Regions from separate parts of the Kitasatospora sp. NBC_01302 genome, predicted to be linked through region 3. Evidence: riboswitches for the same ligand, from Rfam matches in the RefSeq annotation. Region 3 holds a riboswitch; each other region holds the start of a gene.
The links. A riboswitch is a leader RNA that binds a small molecule or an ion and turns the genes downstream of it on or off. The one in region 3 is predicted to bind cobalamin.

Region 1 (3,062 bases), 2.5 Mb from region 3:
CCGGGGCGAGGGCGGGTGGAGCTTCCTGCGCTCACCTGACTGCTGCGAGCGCCCGTCAGGCCAGTTCCTTGGCGTCCACTGACGGTGTACCGGCCGGGGTGCTCCAACGGGCCTCGACCTTGCCGTAGCGCCAGTAGACCAGCGCGACGATCCAGGTCAGCGCGAACAGTGCGGCGATCGCGAAGCCCGCCTTGTTGATGTCGAAGTTCGCCATGAAGTCCCAGAAGGCGCCCTTGAGGTGCAGCTCGGAGGTGAGCACGCCGAGCAGCTCGATGGTGCCGATCAGGAAGGCCGCGGCGATCGACAGGCCGGTGATGACCAGGTTGTAGTAGACCTTGCGGACGGGGTTGGCGAAGGCCCAGCCGTAGGCGAAGTTCATGAAGCAGCCGTCCAGGGTGTCGAACAGCGTCATGCCGCCGGCGAAGAGCAGCGGCAGCGCGAGGACGGCGTAGAACGGCAGGCCGGAGGTGGCGGCGTAGGCCGTCGCGGCGAGCAGCACGACCTCGGTGGCGGTGTCGAAGCCGATGCCGAAGATCAGGCCGACGAAGAACATCTGCCAGGTGTGCTTGATCGTGCGCATGAAGCGGCCGAAGAAGCGGTACATCAACCCGCGTGCCTGGAGCTGGCGTTCGAGCTCGGCCTCGTCGAAGGTGCCGCGCCGCATGGCCCGGAACACCTTGGCGATGCCCGCCAGCACGACGAGGTTGAGCAGCGCGATGAGGTAGAGGAAGCTCGCCGAGGTGACCGTGCCGATGACGCCGCCGACGGTCTCGTAGCTGGAGTTCGGGTCGACCACCGCGCCGAAGACGGCCTTGGCGGCGATGGTCAGGCCGATGCCCACCACGCAGATGATGGTGGAGTGGCCCAGCGCGAAGAAGAAGCCGGTGCCCAGCGGGCGCTTCTCCTCCGCCATGAACTTGCGGGTGACGTTGTCGATCGCGGAGATGTGGTCGGCGTCGAAGGCATGGCGGGCACCCAGCGTCCACGCGGTGAACGCGACGCCCATCCCGATGCCGAGCCCGTCGTAGTGGAAGTGGTGCGGCAGGACCGCGAACACGAAGATGCCCCAGCCGAGGCCGTTGAGGGCCAGGATCACCAGGGCCATCAGGCTCAGGCGTCCCCACTCGGAGGGCTGCAGCGCGTCGCGCATCGTTCTGAACCGGGTTGCCGGAGCGGGCAAGGCATCCTCCTCGGGATGCTCGCGGACAGGGCGGCACACCCGAGTCGGCCACGGCGGGCCGGGCGGGCCGTCCTTCCGTCGAGGCGGGAATCCGTGGCACGGCAGCAGGCGACCGGACTCGCCCCCCGAGGGGGACATCACCGTTGCGGGACAGTGCCGGGTTCACACCGGACTTCGCTGCTGGCACACCGTCACAGCAGGCGGCTGCAACCTTGCCAGGCTAGTGAGCCGCTCCCACCGGACTCAAGTCCACACAGGTCAAGACCCGGGAAACTCTGCGCCGGACGGCTTCGCGGGCCGTCGCAGTCCGACGGATCGTCATATCGTGTCTCGGCAAGGCACTCTCTTGCTATCCCCGGTGGCCCGGGGGTGCGGTGAGGACGCAGTCCCCGCACAGGGCGCCCGCGTGGTCGGGGGCGGCCCGGTAGATCAGGCAGCAGCTGCGGCGGCGGAACCCGGTGCCGTCGTCGGCCGCGGTGCCCGCGCCCTGCAGGGGCGCACGGGCGAGCAGCTGAGCGACCAGTTCGCGCGCGCCCGGCGCCAGTTGAGGGGCCGAGCGGGCGATGGCCGCGGCGGCGCCGTTGACGGCGGAGGCCACGTTGCCGTGCAGGATCCGCGCCGAGACGCCGAACCCGGCGCCGAGCGCCTCGCTCAACTCCCGGACCGGGCCGTCGAGCAGGTCCGCGCCCAACCGGTCGGCGAGTTCGACCCGGTCGGCGACGGGTTCAAGGACCTGCTGCGGCAACGAGAGCGGGAACATGCCGCCGGGCACCGGCTGCCAGCGGGCCTCGCGCAGGCCGTGCCGGAGCACCGCCCCGTCGAGGACGGCGACGGCGAAGGCCGGCGAGACGAGTCTGGCGGCCAGGCCGAGGTGGGTCACCGAGGCGGCCACCCGCTCCTCCACCGCTTCCAGCGGCTGACCGCCGGCCGCCGCCAGGTAGGTGCGGACGCCGGCCACGCGCTCCCGCAACACGGCTGTATCGTCGAGCAGTTCGGCCATCGGCCGCCACGGCGGCAGGACCGGTCCGTCGTCGTGGCAGTCGATGGCGAAGAACGGCCCGAAGGCCGCGAGCCGTTGCGGCATCGCGGCCCCGGGGAGCTGCCGGGTCATGCGGCGACGACCGGCGCGGTCCCGGCCCCATCACCCGCACCCGCACCCGCACCCGCACCCGCAGCGGCCTTGCGCGCCTCGGGGTCGAGCAGCCGCTCGGCCATCGGTCCGAAGACCAGTCCGAGGGTGGCCCACAGCAGGAGCTGGGCGGCCACGGACAGGAAGCGGAAGTCGAAGAGGGTGTCCGCCGGGAAGCCCGGGTAGACGATGGCGCCCTGCGGGTCGGTCAGCGGCAGCGGGGTCTCGGTCGCATGGTGACCGAACTCCTGCACATTGTCGGCCAGTTCGCCGAGCGACGGGAGGACGGCCATGATCGTGCCGATCACCACGACGTAGGCGCCGGCCGCCAGCAGGGTGGCGTTCCAGTTGCCGAACCGGGCCTGGAGGCGCTTGCCGAGAACGACCGCGAGCACCAGGAAGAGCACCGAGCAGGCCACCATCGCCAGGTAGAGGTTGCCGCGGTCACGGATGGTGTCGGGGTGACCGATCGAGGGCGGGTTGGCCGGGTACTTGATGAACGGCACGAAGTAGATGCCGAGGAATCCGCCCAGCGCCACCAGCATCGCGAGCGGGCGCGGCCGGAGCCGGCCGGTGCGTCCCAGACAGATGGCGTAGGCGACGGCGAAGAGCGCGCCCATCGCCGCACCGAAGAGGATCATGCCGACACCGATGCCGATGTTGGCCTGAACGGTGCGGCTGAAGATGTCCGGGCCGCCCATGTCCATGGGCAGTCCGGCAGCCTTGTCGAGGGCCCCTTGGGCGGCGTCGCGC
Region 2 (3,062 bases), 2.7 Mb from region 3:
GTTGGAGGAGTGCACCGTGCGGCCGGGCAGCGCGGTCTGGTTGGCCGCCCGGTTGGAGGCGTCCTTGAAGGTCATCCAGCCGTTGCCGGTCTGCGCCAGGGTGCGCATCATCCGGGCGTACAGGGTCTGGGCCGGGATGGTCCGCACGGCCTTGCCCTGGGCCTCGGCCTTCAGGTACGCCTCGTCGAACTCCGCGCCCCACAGGTCGACCAGCTCGGGGACGTCGGCGGGGGAGAAGAGCGACCAGTCGGCGTTGGCGTTGACCCGGCGCATGAACTCGTCCGGGATCCAGTGCGCCAGGTTGAGGTTGTGGGTGCGGCGGGCCTCCTCACCGGTGTTGTCCCGCAGCTCCAGGAACTCCTCGATGTCCGCGTGCCAGGTCTCCAGGTACACGCAGGCCGCGCCCTTGCGACGGCCGCCCTGGTTGACGGCGGCGACCGAGGAGTCCAGGGTGCGCAGGAACGGCACGATGCCGTTGGACTTGCCGTTGGTGCCGCGGATCAGGCTGCCGCGCGAGCGGATCCGGGAGTAGGACAGGCCGATGCCGCCGGCGTGCTTGGACAGCCGGGCGATCTGGGCGTACCGGGAGTAGATCGAGTCCAGGTTGTCCAGCGGCGAGTCCAGCAGGTAGCAGCTGGACATCTGCGGGTGACGGGTGCCGGAGTTGAACAGGGTGGGCGAGGAGGGCAGGTAGGAGAGCGCGCTCATCAGGGCGTAGAGCTCGGCCACCTCGCGCACCGACTGCTCGTCGTCGCCGACCGCCAGGCCGCAGGCGACGCGGAGCAGGAAGTGCTGCGGGGTCTCGATCACCTTGCGGGTGATCGGGTGGCGCAGCAGGTAGCGGGACTGCACGGTGCGCAGGCCGAAGTACTCGAACCGGTCGTCGCCGCGGGTGTCGATCAGCGCGTCCAGGGCCTCGGCGTGCTTGGCCACGAAGGCGGCGGTGCTGTCGCCGATCAGGCCCTCGGTGTGGCCCACCGCGATCGAGGCGGCGAAGGACAGGGCGCCCTGGCCGATCGCCTCGTCGGCGATCTCCTGGGCGAGCAGGCGGGCGGCCAGCTTCGAGTACTGGGGGTCCTCGGCGATCATCGAGGCTGCGGCGTCCACGGCCAGCCCGCGCAGTTCGGCGAAGTCCGAACCGGCGTGACGGCCGCGCAGCGCGGCGGCGGCGACGTGGCCGGGGTCCACCTGGGGGAGGTCGGTGCTTCGGTCGGTGAGCAGCCGAAGCAGCGCGGCCCCGGGGTCGGTCTGGGCGTCGTTGGAGGCACCGCCAGGCCGGAGGCTGGGGGAAGAACCCTGTGAGGGCAGGGTAACTGAGTCAACGACGGTCAAGGCGCTCTCTCCTGTGGCGGCGGCGGACTGGCGGAGTCCGTGGCCCGCGCGCGCGGCAGGGCAGAACAGCACGCCGAAACTTTCCGGCGCGCGTCATCCACCCTGGCCTGCCCGCGAGGCCGGACGGTACAGCTGTGCATGAAGGCGTCTGCGGGGAAGCCCGGTGGCACACCGTCGGCAGGTAACCGGACTCGCGGGCACCCGTGGGCGCAGCCGCTCACCGTTGCGGGGCAGTCCCGGACTTCCACCGGATTCCCCTGCGTCGACAGCGAGAGTGAGCATACATGTAGTGGTAGCCGCTTCGAGCAACCCCATATGTAGTGTCGCGTGGAGTGGTGAAACCGACACCAGATGGCCGCAATGTCAGCTGGTGCCAGGCGCCATCTGCACGTTGTGGTCGCCGAGGTCGTCCGCCACCGAGGCCCGGCGGGAGGGGTGGACCCGGCTCAGCAGGACCAGCTTGACCCAGGGGAGGGCGTCGGTCCGGGTGGCCTGGAACTGGCTGCGGAGCACCTCGGCGGTCTGCGGCGGGAGCGCGGCCAGCGGGTCGGCTCCGGTGCCGGTGGACACCAGCCAGATCCGGTTGGTGTTGGCCGCGCAGGCGTCCGGGTCGTCGCACTCCTGGGCCGAGTAGAGGCCGGTGACGGCGGCCGACTTCTGCAGCAGGATATCCTTCGGGGCGGTCCTGACGTCGCGCAGCTCGTAGGCCATCGACATCCGCTCCTGCAGGATCCCGCTGTAGACGATGCCGTCGCCGGGCTGCTGGTCGTGCAGCATGATCCGGGTGAGCTGGTCGTAGTCCGGCTCGCCCGCAAGGTCCTGATGGGTCGCCCGGATCCCGGGCCAGGCCGTCCAGCCGAGTCCGGCGACCGCGGCGGCGACCAGCACCCAGCTGAGCAGCCGGCGCGGCAGTGCGGGGCGGGCCTCGCGAGTGAGCGGCCCGGCGATGCGGCAGACCGCGGCGGCGGCCAGCAGCGCCCAGGCCGGCAGGGTGAAGAGCAGGTAGCGGTTGAGGAAGAGGTGCAGCCAGCTCGCGGTGGCGAAGGTCACCAGCGGCGGCAGCAGCGCCCAGGCCGCGAGCAGGGCGGCGTGCCGACGGGCCGCCAGCAGCCCCAGCAGACCCACGGCCAGCACCGCGAGCCCGACGTGCCAGGACAGGAAGAGCGTGTCCGGGTAGTTCCTGAGGTCGGTGAGCCCGGTCCTGTTCCAGGCGATCTGGGCGCTCTGCGCCTGACCCTGCAGCACCATCGGGACCGTCAGCGAGCCGCCGGCCAGCACGGCGGCGGTGAAGGCCCAGCGGGGGACCAGGTCGGCCTTGCGGGTGCCGGTGAGCACGGCGGCCAGGTGGCCGGCCAGCACCGAGAGGGTCACCAGGTGGGTCCAGCCGAGCAGCGGGACGGTCGCCGCGTAGCCCGCCCATGCCTTCAGCGAGGGGCGCTCCAGGGCGCGGACGAGCAGGTGGGTGGAGGCGATGGCGACCAGCACCGCGAAGGCGTAGGGACGGGCCTCCTGGCCGTACCGGACGGCGCCGGGCAGGACCGCCAGCAGGAGGCCGGCCAGCAGCCCGGTGGCGGGCGTGAAGAGCCGGCGGCCGAGCAGCGCCAGCCACCCCGCCGCCATCGCCATCGCGATCGCGGACGGGACCCGCAGCGCGGTGGGCGAGTCGCCGAACAGGTCGATCCAGCCGTGCAGGAACAGGTAGTAGGGCAGCAGCACGATGTCCACGTTGT
Region 3 (3,062 bases):
CCGACCGCCTCCGTGTGCGCCACCGCGGTGGACAGGTCCAGCGAGTCCTCGGCGTCCAGCCACAGGCCCGCCAGCATCGGCAGGGTGCCGAGCACCGGACGGCCGGTCAGCTCGTGCAGCATGTCCAGGCCGGGCTTCAGCAGCCGGGCGTCGCCGCGGAACTTGTTCACCAGCCAGCCCGCCACCAGGCGCTGGTCCTCGGCCGAGAGCAGCGCCAGGGTGCCGAACATCGCGGCGAACACCCCGCCGCGGTCGATGTCGCCGACCACCACCACCGGCAGCTCGGCGGCCCTGGCCAGGCCCATGTTGGCGATGTCGCCGGCGCGCAGGTTGATCTCGGCGGGTGAGCCCGCGCCCTCGCAGATCACCACGTCGAAGCGGCGGCGCAGGTCCGCCAGGCACTCCAGCGAGCGCTCCAGCAGATAGGGCTTGCGGTCCCGGTAGTCGAGCGCGCCGACCTCGCCGACCGGGCGGCCGAGCAGCACCACCTGGCTGCGCCCGTCGGCGCCCGGCTTGAGCAGCACCGGGTTCATCGCCGCCTCCGGCTCGACCCGGGCCGCCTGGGCCTGCATCACCTGGGCGCGCCCGATCTCGGCGCCGTCCAGGGTGACCATCGAGTTGAGCGACATGTTCTGCGCCTTGAACGGGGCCACCTTGACGCCCCGGCGCACCAGCCAGCGGCAGATCCCGGCGGTCACCACGCTCTTGCCGGCATCCGAGGTGGTGCCGGCCACCAGCAGTGCGTTGCTCATATCCGCTCCTTGTGGGTCAGCGTCCGCACGGCCAGGCGCAGCGCCACCGTGGTCCCCAGCGCCAGCAGCCCGACCCGGCGCGAGAGCCGGCAGGCCCGCTCGATGTCCGCCACCGCGACCGGGCGCAGTTCGGCGCCGAGCACCGGCCGGTGCTCCACCTTGGCGCCGTAGTGCAGCGTGCCGCCCAGGCGTACGCCCAGCGCGCCCGCGAAGGCCGATTCGGCCTGCCCGGCGTTCGGGCTCGGGTGCGCGCCGCCGTCGCGCCGCCAGACGCGCCAGGCGGTGTCCCGGCGCTCCGCCGCGGCCACCGTGAGCAGCGCGGTCAGCCGGGCGCCGGGCCAGCCGGCCACGTCGTCCAGCCGGGCCGCGGCCCAGCCGAACCGGCGGTAGCGCGCCGACTTGTGACCCACCATCGCGTCCAGCGTGTTGACGGCCCGGAACGCGAGCAGCCCGGGGGCGCCCGCGACCGCGCCCCAGACCAGGGCGTTGACCACGGCGTCGGCGGTGTTCTCGGCCACCGACTCGACCACGGCGCGGGCCAGCTGCTGCTCGTCCAGCGCGCTCGGGTCGCGCCCGCACAGGTGCGGCAGGCGCCGGCGGGCGGCTGCCAGATCACCGGCGGTCAGCGCGGCGCCGACGGTACGGGCCTCGCGGGCGAGCGAACTGCCGCCGAGCACGGTCCAGGTGGCGGCGGCGGTCAGCGCGGCGGCGCCCGCCCGGTGCCGGCCGGCCAGCTGCTGCACGCCCGCCGCGCCCGCCGCCACCGCGGTGACGCAGAGCGCGGTGTGCAGCGCCCCCGCCCCGCGGTGGTCGCGCCAGAGCGCGCGTTCCAGCCGTCCGGCCGCCCGGCCGAAGGCGGCCACCGGGTGGCCGCGGCGCGGGTCGCCGAACCGGGCGTCGGCGGCGTAGCCGGCCAGGGCGCCGAGGGCGTACGGCAGCGCGCGGTGGGAAACCCCCGCCATCTGTTGCGTGTCCTCACTCAGGGTCCGCGCCCTGGATCGACGAAACGGGGGCGAGAGTCTCCTGGCTCCCGGGTGGTGACGCACCCCCGGGCCTTCCAACGGCCCTGTGGCGGACCGCCGTGACCGTTCGTCGGGCGTGCTCCCCGGTGACAGTGGCGGGACCGCGCCGGATTCGCACCGGCTTCCTCTCCATGCCTCCGATTGGCCCAAGGATCCCATCACGCGCGCGAAGCGGGAGTCAACCAGGTCACCGGCCGAGTCGGTCACACCACCGGGGCGCCCGGGCCGGTGCCGGACCAGCGGCGGGGGCGCCGGCCGGCGCCCCCGCCGCTGGCCGATCGTCCAACGGCGGTCGGCGGGCCGCCGACCGGCTTCGTGCGTTCCGCGGGTGGGGGCGCCGCGACCCCGACTCTAGCGTCGGCCCATGCGAAGAAGCAGGCCACCGGCCCCCACCCCGGTCCCGTTCTCCCCGCGGGCCGCCCGCGCCCACCGCGAGAGCCTCGGCCTGACACCCGAACAGGTGGTGCGCGCGATGTCCGCGCACGGCGTGCGCCTGCTCGCGCCCCACCTGACCGCCTGGGAGAGCGGCGAGCTGCGCCCCACCGAGCGGGAGTTCATCGCGCTGGCCCGGGCCCTGTGGTGCCCGGCGGCCGAGCTGATGGGCGCACCGCCCGCCTCGCTGCGCGACTTCCGGGTGGCCCGGGAGCTGACCGTGGAGCAGGCCGCGGCCCGGATCGGGATGGGCCCGGACGCCTACCTCGGCGCCGAGCGCACCGGGCGCTGGAGCGGAACCCCGGAGCAGAGCGCCGCGCTGGTCGAGGTGCTCGGCCTGACCCTGCGGGACCTGGTGCTGCGGGTGTGCGGCGCGGGCGAGGCGCTCGACCAGCGGCTGCGGAGTTGCGTCGAGGGGCGCTGGCAGGCCCAGCTGCCGGCGGTGGCGGCGCTGGTGCCGGTGCCGCGGCCGAGCCTGGCCGCGGTGCTGGCCGCGCTCCCGGGCGAGTACCAGGTGGCCTCGCACTGGGGCGCCGGCTCCTGGGGCACCCCGGCGCCCGCCGCAAAGGGCCCGCGGTCCGCGGAGCCGGCGGTGCCGCGGCTCGACCGCTTCTGGGCGCTGCTGGCCCGCCAGGACACCGGTGGGATCCCGGTCTGACCTGCCGCCGGGGTGCTCCGCGGCTCAGAAGAGCGCGTAGCCCAGCCACCCCGCCAGCAGGCCCGCCGCCAGCAGCACCGTGCCGAGCCCGTAGGCCCGCCCCCGCTTGTCCGAGTGGCGGGCCAGCAGGAAGAGGAAGACCAGGCCGAACCCCGCCAGCAGCACGGCCACCACCATCACGGCCCCGCCGAGGACGGG
Region 4 (3,062 bases), 530 kb from region 3:
GGCAGGCTCCGGCGCCGCCTCCGGCCTGCCCTGGTACGCGATCCTGTGCCTGCCCGTGCTGTTCGCGGCCGGTATGTCGCTGCTGGACACCATCGACGGCTCGTTCATGAACTTCGCCTACGGCTGGGCGTTCTCCAAGCCGGTGCGCAAGGTCTACTACAACCTGACCATCACCGGCCTGTCGGTGGCCGTCGCGCTGATCATCGGCACCGTGGAGCTGCTCGGCCTGCTCGCCGACCAGCTCGACCTGCACGGGGCGTTCTGGGACTGGGTCAGCGGGATCGACATCAATCTGCTCGGCTTCCTGATCGTCGGGCTCTTCTTCGTCGTCTGGATCGCCGCGCTGGTGATCTGGAAGGTCGGGCGGATCGAGGAGAAGTGGTCGGCCAACGTGCCCGCCGCCGGGCCGGCCGCCGTGGAGGAGGTCTGATGCCCGCAGCGCCGACGCCCTCAGCGCCGGTGTCCGCAGCGCCAAGGCCGTCGGCGCCGGTGTCCACAGCGCCGGTATCCGCCTCCCCCGTGGTGCTGGGCATCGAGTCCTCCTGCGACGAGACCGGCGCCGGCCTGGTGCGCGACGGCGTGCTGCTCGGCCAGGCGGTGGCCTCCAGCATGGACGAGCACGCCCGGTTCGGCGGTGTGGTGCCGGAGATCGCCGCCCGCGCCCACGTCCAGGCGATGGCACCGGTGGTGCGCGAGGCGCTCGACCGCGCCGGCCTCACCCTGGCCGACGTCGGCGCGGTCGCCGTCACCACCGGCCCCGGCCTGTCCGGGGCGCTGCAGGTCGGGGTGGCCGCCGCCAAGGGCTACGCCTTCTCGCTGGGCGTGCCGCTGTACGGGGTGCACCACCTGGCGGGGCACGTGGCCGCCGCGACGCTGGACGGCGGGCCGCTGCCCGACCCGTGCGTGGTGCTGATCGTCTCCGGCGGCCACACCTCGCTGCTGCTGGTGCGCGACCTGGCCAAGGACCCGATCGTGCACCTCGGCGACACCCTGGACGACGCGGCCGGCGAGTGCTTCGACAAGGTGGCCCGGATCCTGGGCCTGCCCTACCCGGGCGGCCCGGCGATCGACCGCGCGGCCAAGGCGGGCGACCGGTCCGCCGTCCGCTTCCCGCGCCCGCTCAGCGGCCGGGCGGACCCGCCCTACGCCTTCTCCTTCTCCGGTCTCAAGACCGCCGCCGCCCGCTGGGTGGAGGCGCAGCGCGCGGGCGGGGCCGAGCCGCGGGTCGCCGACGCCGCCGCCGCGCTGCAGGAGGCGATCGCCGACACGCTGACCCGCAAGGCGGTGCGCGCCTGCCGCGACCACGCGATCGGCACCCTGGTGCTGGTCGGCGGGGTGGCCGCCAACTCGCGGGTCCGTGCGCTGGCCGAACGGCGCTGCGCGGCGGCGGGCATCGCGCTGCGGGTGCCGCCGGTGGGCCTGTGCACCGACAACGGCGCGATGGTCGCCGCCGTCGGCGACCTGCTGGTGCGGGCCGGGGCCGAACCCGCCCCCGCGGAGCTCTCGATCGACCCCTCGGCCCCGCTGGAGTTCGCGCGGCTGACCCCGACGGCACGGGAGCCGCAGCTCACCGGGTGAGGTGCGTCGCAGTCGGCCGGGCTTGTCGACATGACGACCCAGCACCTACGGTGTTGATCGCCGTGGTGTTCGGGAAGACCGGTGACGGACCCTCAACAGGGGTTCCAGACCGGAGCGGCCCTCGCCACTGTGATCGGGAAGTGTCCGCGTCGCGCCCGTCCACGACGGGCCGCCACCGGGCGCCGCAAGGCGCCCGGGAAGGCGAGCCGCGGACACGTTCGACCCGTCAGCCAGGAGACCGGCCACGGCACCTTACGAGAACTGTCCACGAGGTGCTGGAGAGGCGTTCCCTGCCATGAGTCTGCCCGAAAACCCCGTCATACCCGCCCCGGCCACGACAGCCCCGGCGACCACCACTCCCCCGCGCTGGCAGCGCGCCGACACGATCCGCACCTCCGGGCTGCTGGCGGTCATCGTGGCCATGCACGTGGTGGGCTTCGCCGTCCTGCTGGGCATGGTCGCCCCGCACCACTACCAGGTCGGCGGCCAGGTCTTCGGCCTCGGTCTGGGCGTCACCGCCTACACCCTCGGCATGCGGCACGCCTTCGACGCCGACCACATCGCCGCCATCGACAACACCACCCGCAAGCTGATGGCCGACGGCCAGCGCCCGGTCTCGGTCGGCTTCTGGTTCGCCATCGGCCACTCCTCCATCGTGATGGCGATGGCGGCGCTGATCGCGATGGGCGCCAAGATCGCGGGCACCCTGGTGGACGACAAGTCGGACGCCCATGTGACGCTCGGCGTGATCGGCACCAGCGTCTCCGGCAGCTTCCTCTACCTGATCGCCGCGCTCAACCTGGTCGCCCTCGTCGGCATCTACCGGGTCTTCAGGGCGATGCGGGCGGGCCAGTTCGACGAGCACGAGCTGGAGAAGCACCTGGCCAACCGCGGCTTCATGAACCGGATCCTGGGCCGGCTGACCAAGTCCATCAGCCGCCCCTGGCAGATGTACCCGGTCGGTGTGCTCTTCGGACTCGGCTTCGACACCGCCACCGAGGTGGCGCTGATGGTGATGGCGGGCTCCGGCGCCGCCGCTGGGCTGCCCTGGTACGCGATCCTGCTGCTGCCGCTGCTCTTCGCCTCGGGCATGAGCCTGTTCGACACCCTCGACGGCACCTTCATGAACTTCGCCTACCACTGGGCGTTCTCCAACCCGGTCCGCAAGGTGTACTACAACCTCACCATCACCGGGCTCTCGATCGCGGTGGCCTTCTTCATCGGCACCATCGAACTGGTCGGCGTGCTGCACGACCAGCTGGACCTCACCGACCCGGTCAGCGGCTGGATCTCCGGGATCGACCTCAACAACGTCGGCTTCGTGATCGTCGGCCTGTTCGTGGTGGTCTGGGCCTGCGCGCTGGGGTACTGGAAGTTCGCGGGGGTGGAGAAGCGCTGGGGCGGGGCCCCGGCCGCTGACTGAGCCTCACGGCCCTCCCGCCGCCGCCGTCCACCGACTCGGGTGTACGGTCGACCGGACGGCC

Region 1: it holds a riboswitch for cobalamin, as region 3 does, so the genes downstream of both, OG294_RS02810 (HoxN/HupN/NixA family nickel/cobalt transporter) here and OG294_RS12710 (cobalamin biosynthesis protein) in region 3, are expected to answer to the same signal.
Region 2: it holds a riboswitch for cobalamin, as region 3 does, so the genes downstream of both, OG294_RS25510 (ribonucleoside-diphosphate reductase subunit alpha) here and OG294_RS12710 (cobalamin biosynthesis protein) in region 3, are expected to answer to the same signal.
Region 4: it holds a riboswitch for cobalamin, as region 3 does, so the genes downstream of both, OG294_RS10775 (HoxN/HupN/NixA family nickel/cobalt transporter) here and OG294_RS12710 (cobalamin biosynthesis protein) in region 3, are expected to answer to the same signal.

The regions. Positions count from the first base shown of each region.
Region 1 covers NZ_CP108404.1:583,713-586,774, forward strand. The annotation lists gene OG294_RS02810 (HoxN/HupN/NixA family nickel/cobalt transporter) at 56-1,180, opposite strand; cobalamin riboswitch at 1,267-1,407, opposite strand; gene OG294_RS02815 ((2Fe-2S)-binding protein) at 1,530-2,291, opposite strand; gene OG294_RS02820 (CbtA family protein) at 2,288-3,062, opposite strand, start outside.
Region 2 covers NZ_CP108404.1:5,809,289-5,812,350, forward strand. The annotation lists gene OG294_RS25510 (ribonucleoside-diphosphate reductase subunit alpha) at 1-1,230, opposite strand, end outside; cobalamin riboswitch at 1,492-1,620, opposite strand; gene OG294_RS25515 (glycosyltransferase family 39 protein) at 1,696-3,062, opposite strand, start outside.
Region 3 covers NZ_CP108404.1:3,090,807-3,093,868, reverse strand. The annotation lists gene OG294_RS12715 (cobyric acid synthase) at 1-752, opposite strand, end outside; gene OG294_RS12710 (cobalamin biosynthesis protein) at 749-1,714, opposite strand; cobalamin riboswitch at 1,747-1,928, opposite strand; gene OG294_RS12705 (XRE family transcriptional regulator) at 2,139-2,864, shown strand; gene OG294_RS12700 (hypothetical protein) at 2,889-3,062, opposite strand, start outside.
Region 4 covers NZ_CP108404.1:2,559,343-2,562,404, forward strand. The annotation lists gene OG294_RS10765 (HoxN/HupN/NixA family nickel/cobalt transporter) at 1-430, shown strand, start outside; gene tsaD (tRNA (adenosine(37)-N6)-threonylcarbamoyltransferase complex transferase subunit TsaD) at 490-1,578, shown strand; cobalamin riboswitch at 1,625-1,839, shown strand; gene OG294_RS10775 (HoxN/HupN/NixA family nickel/cobalt transporter) at 1,874-3,001, shown strand.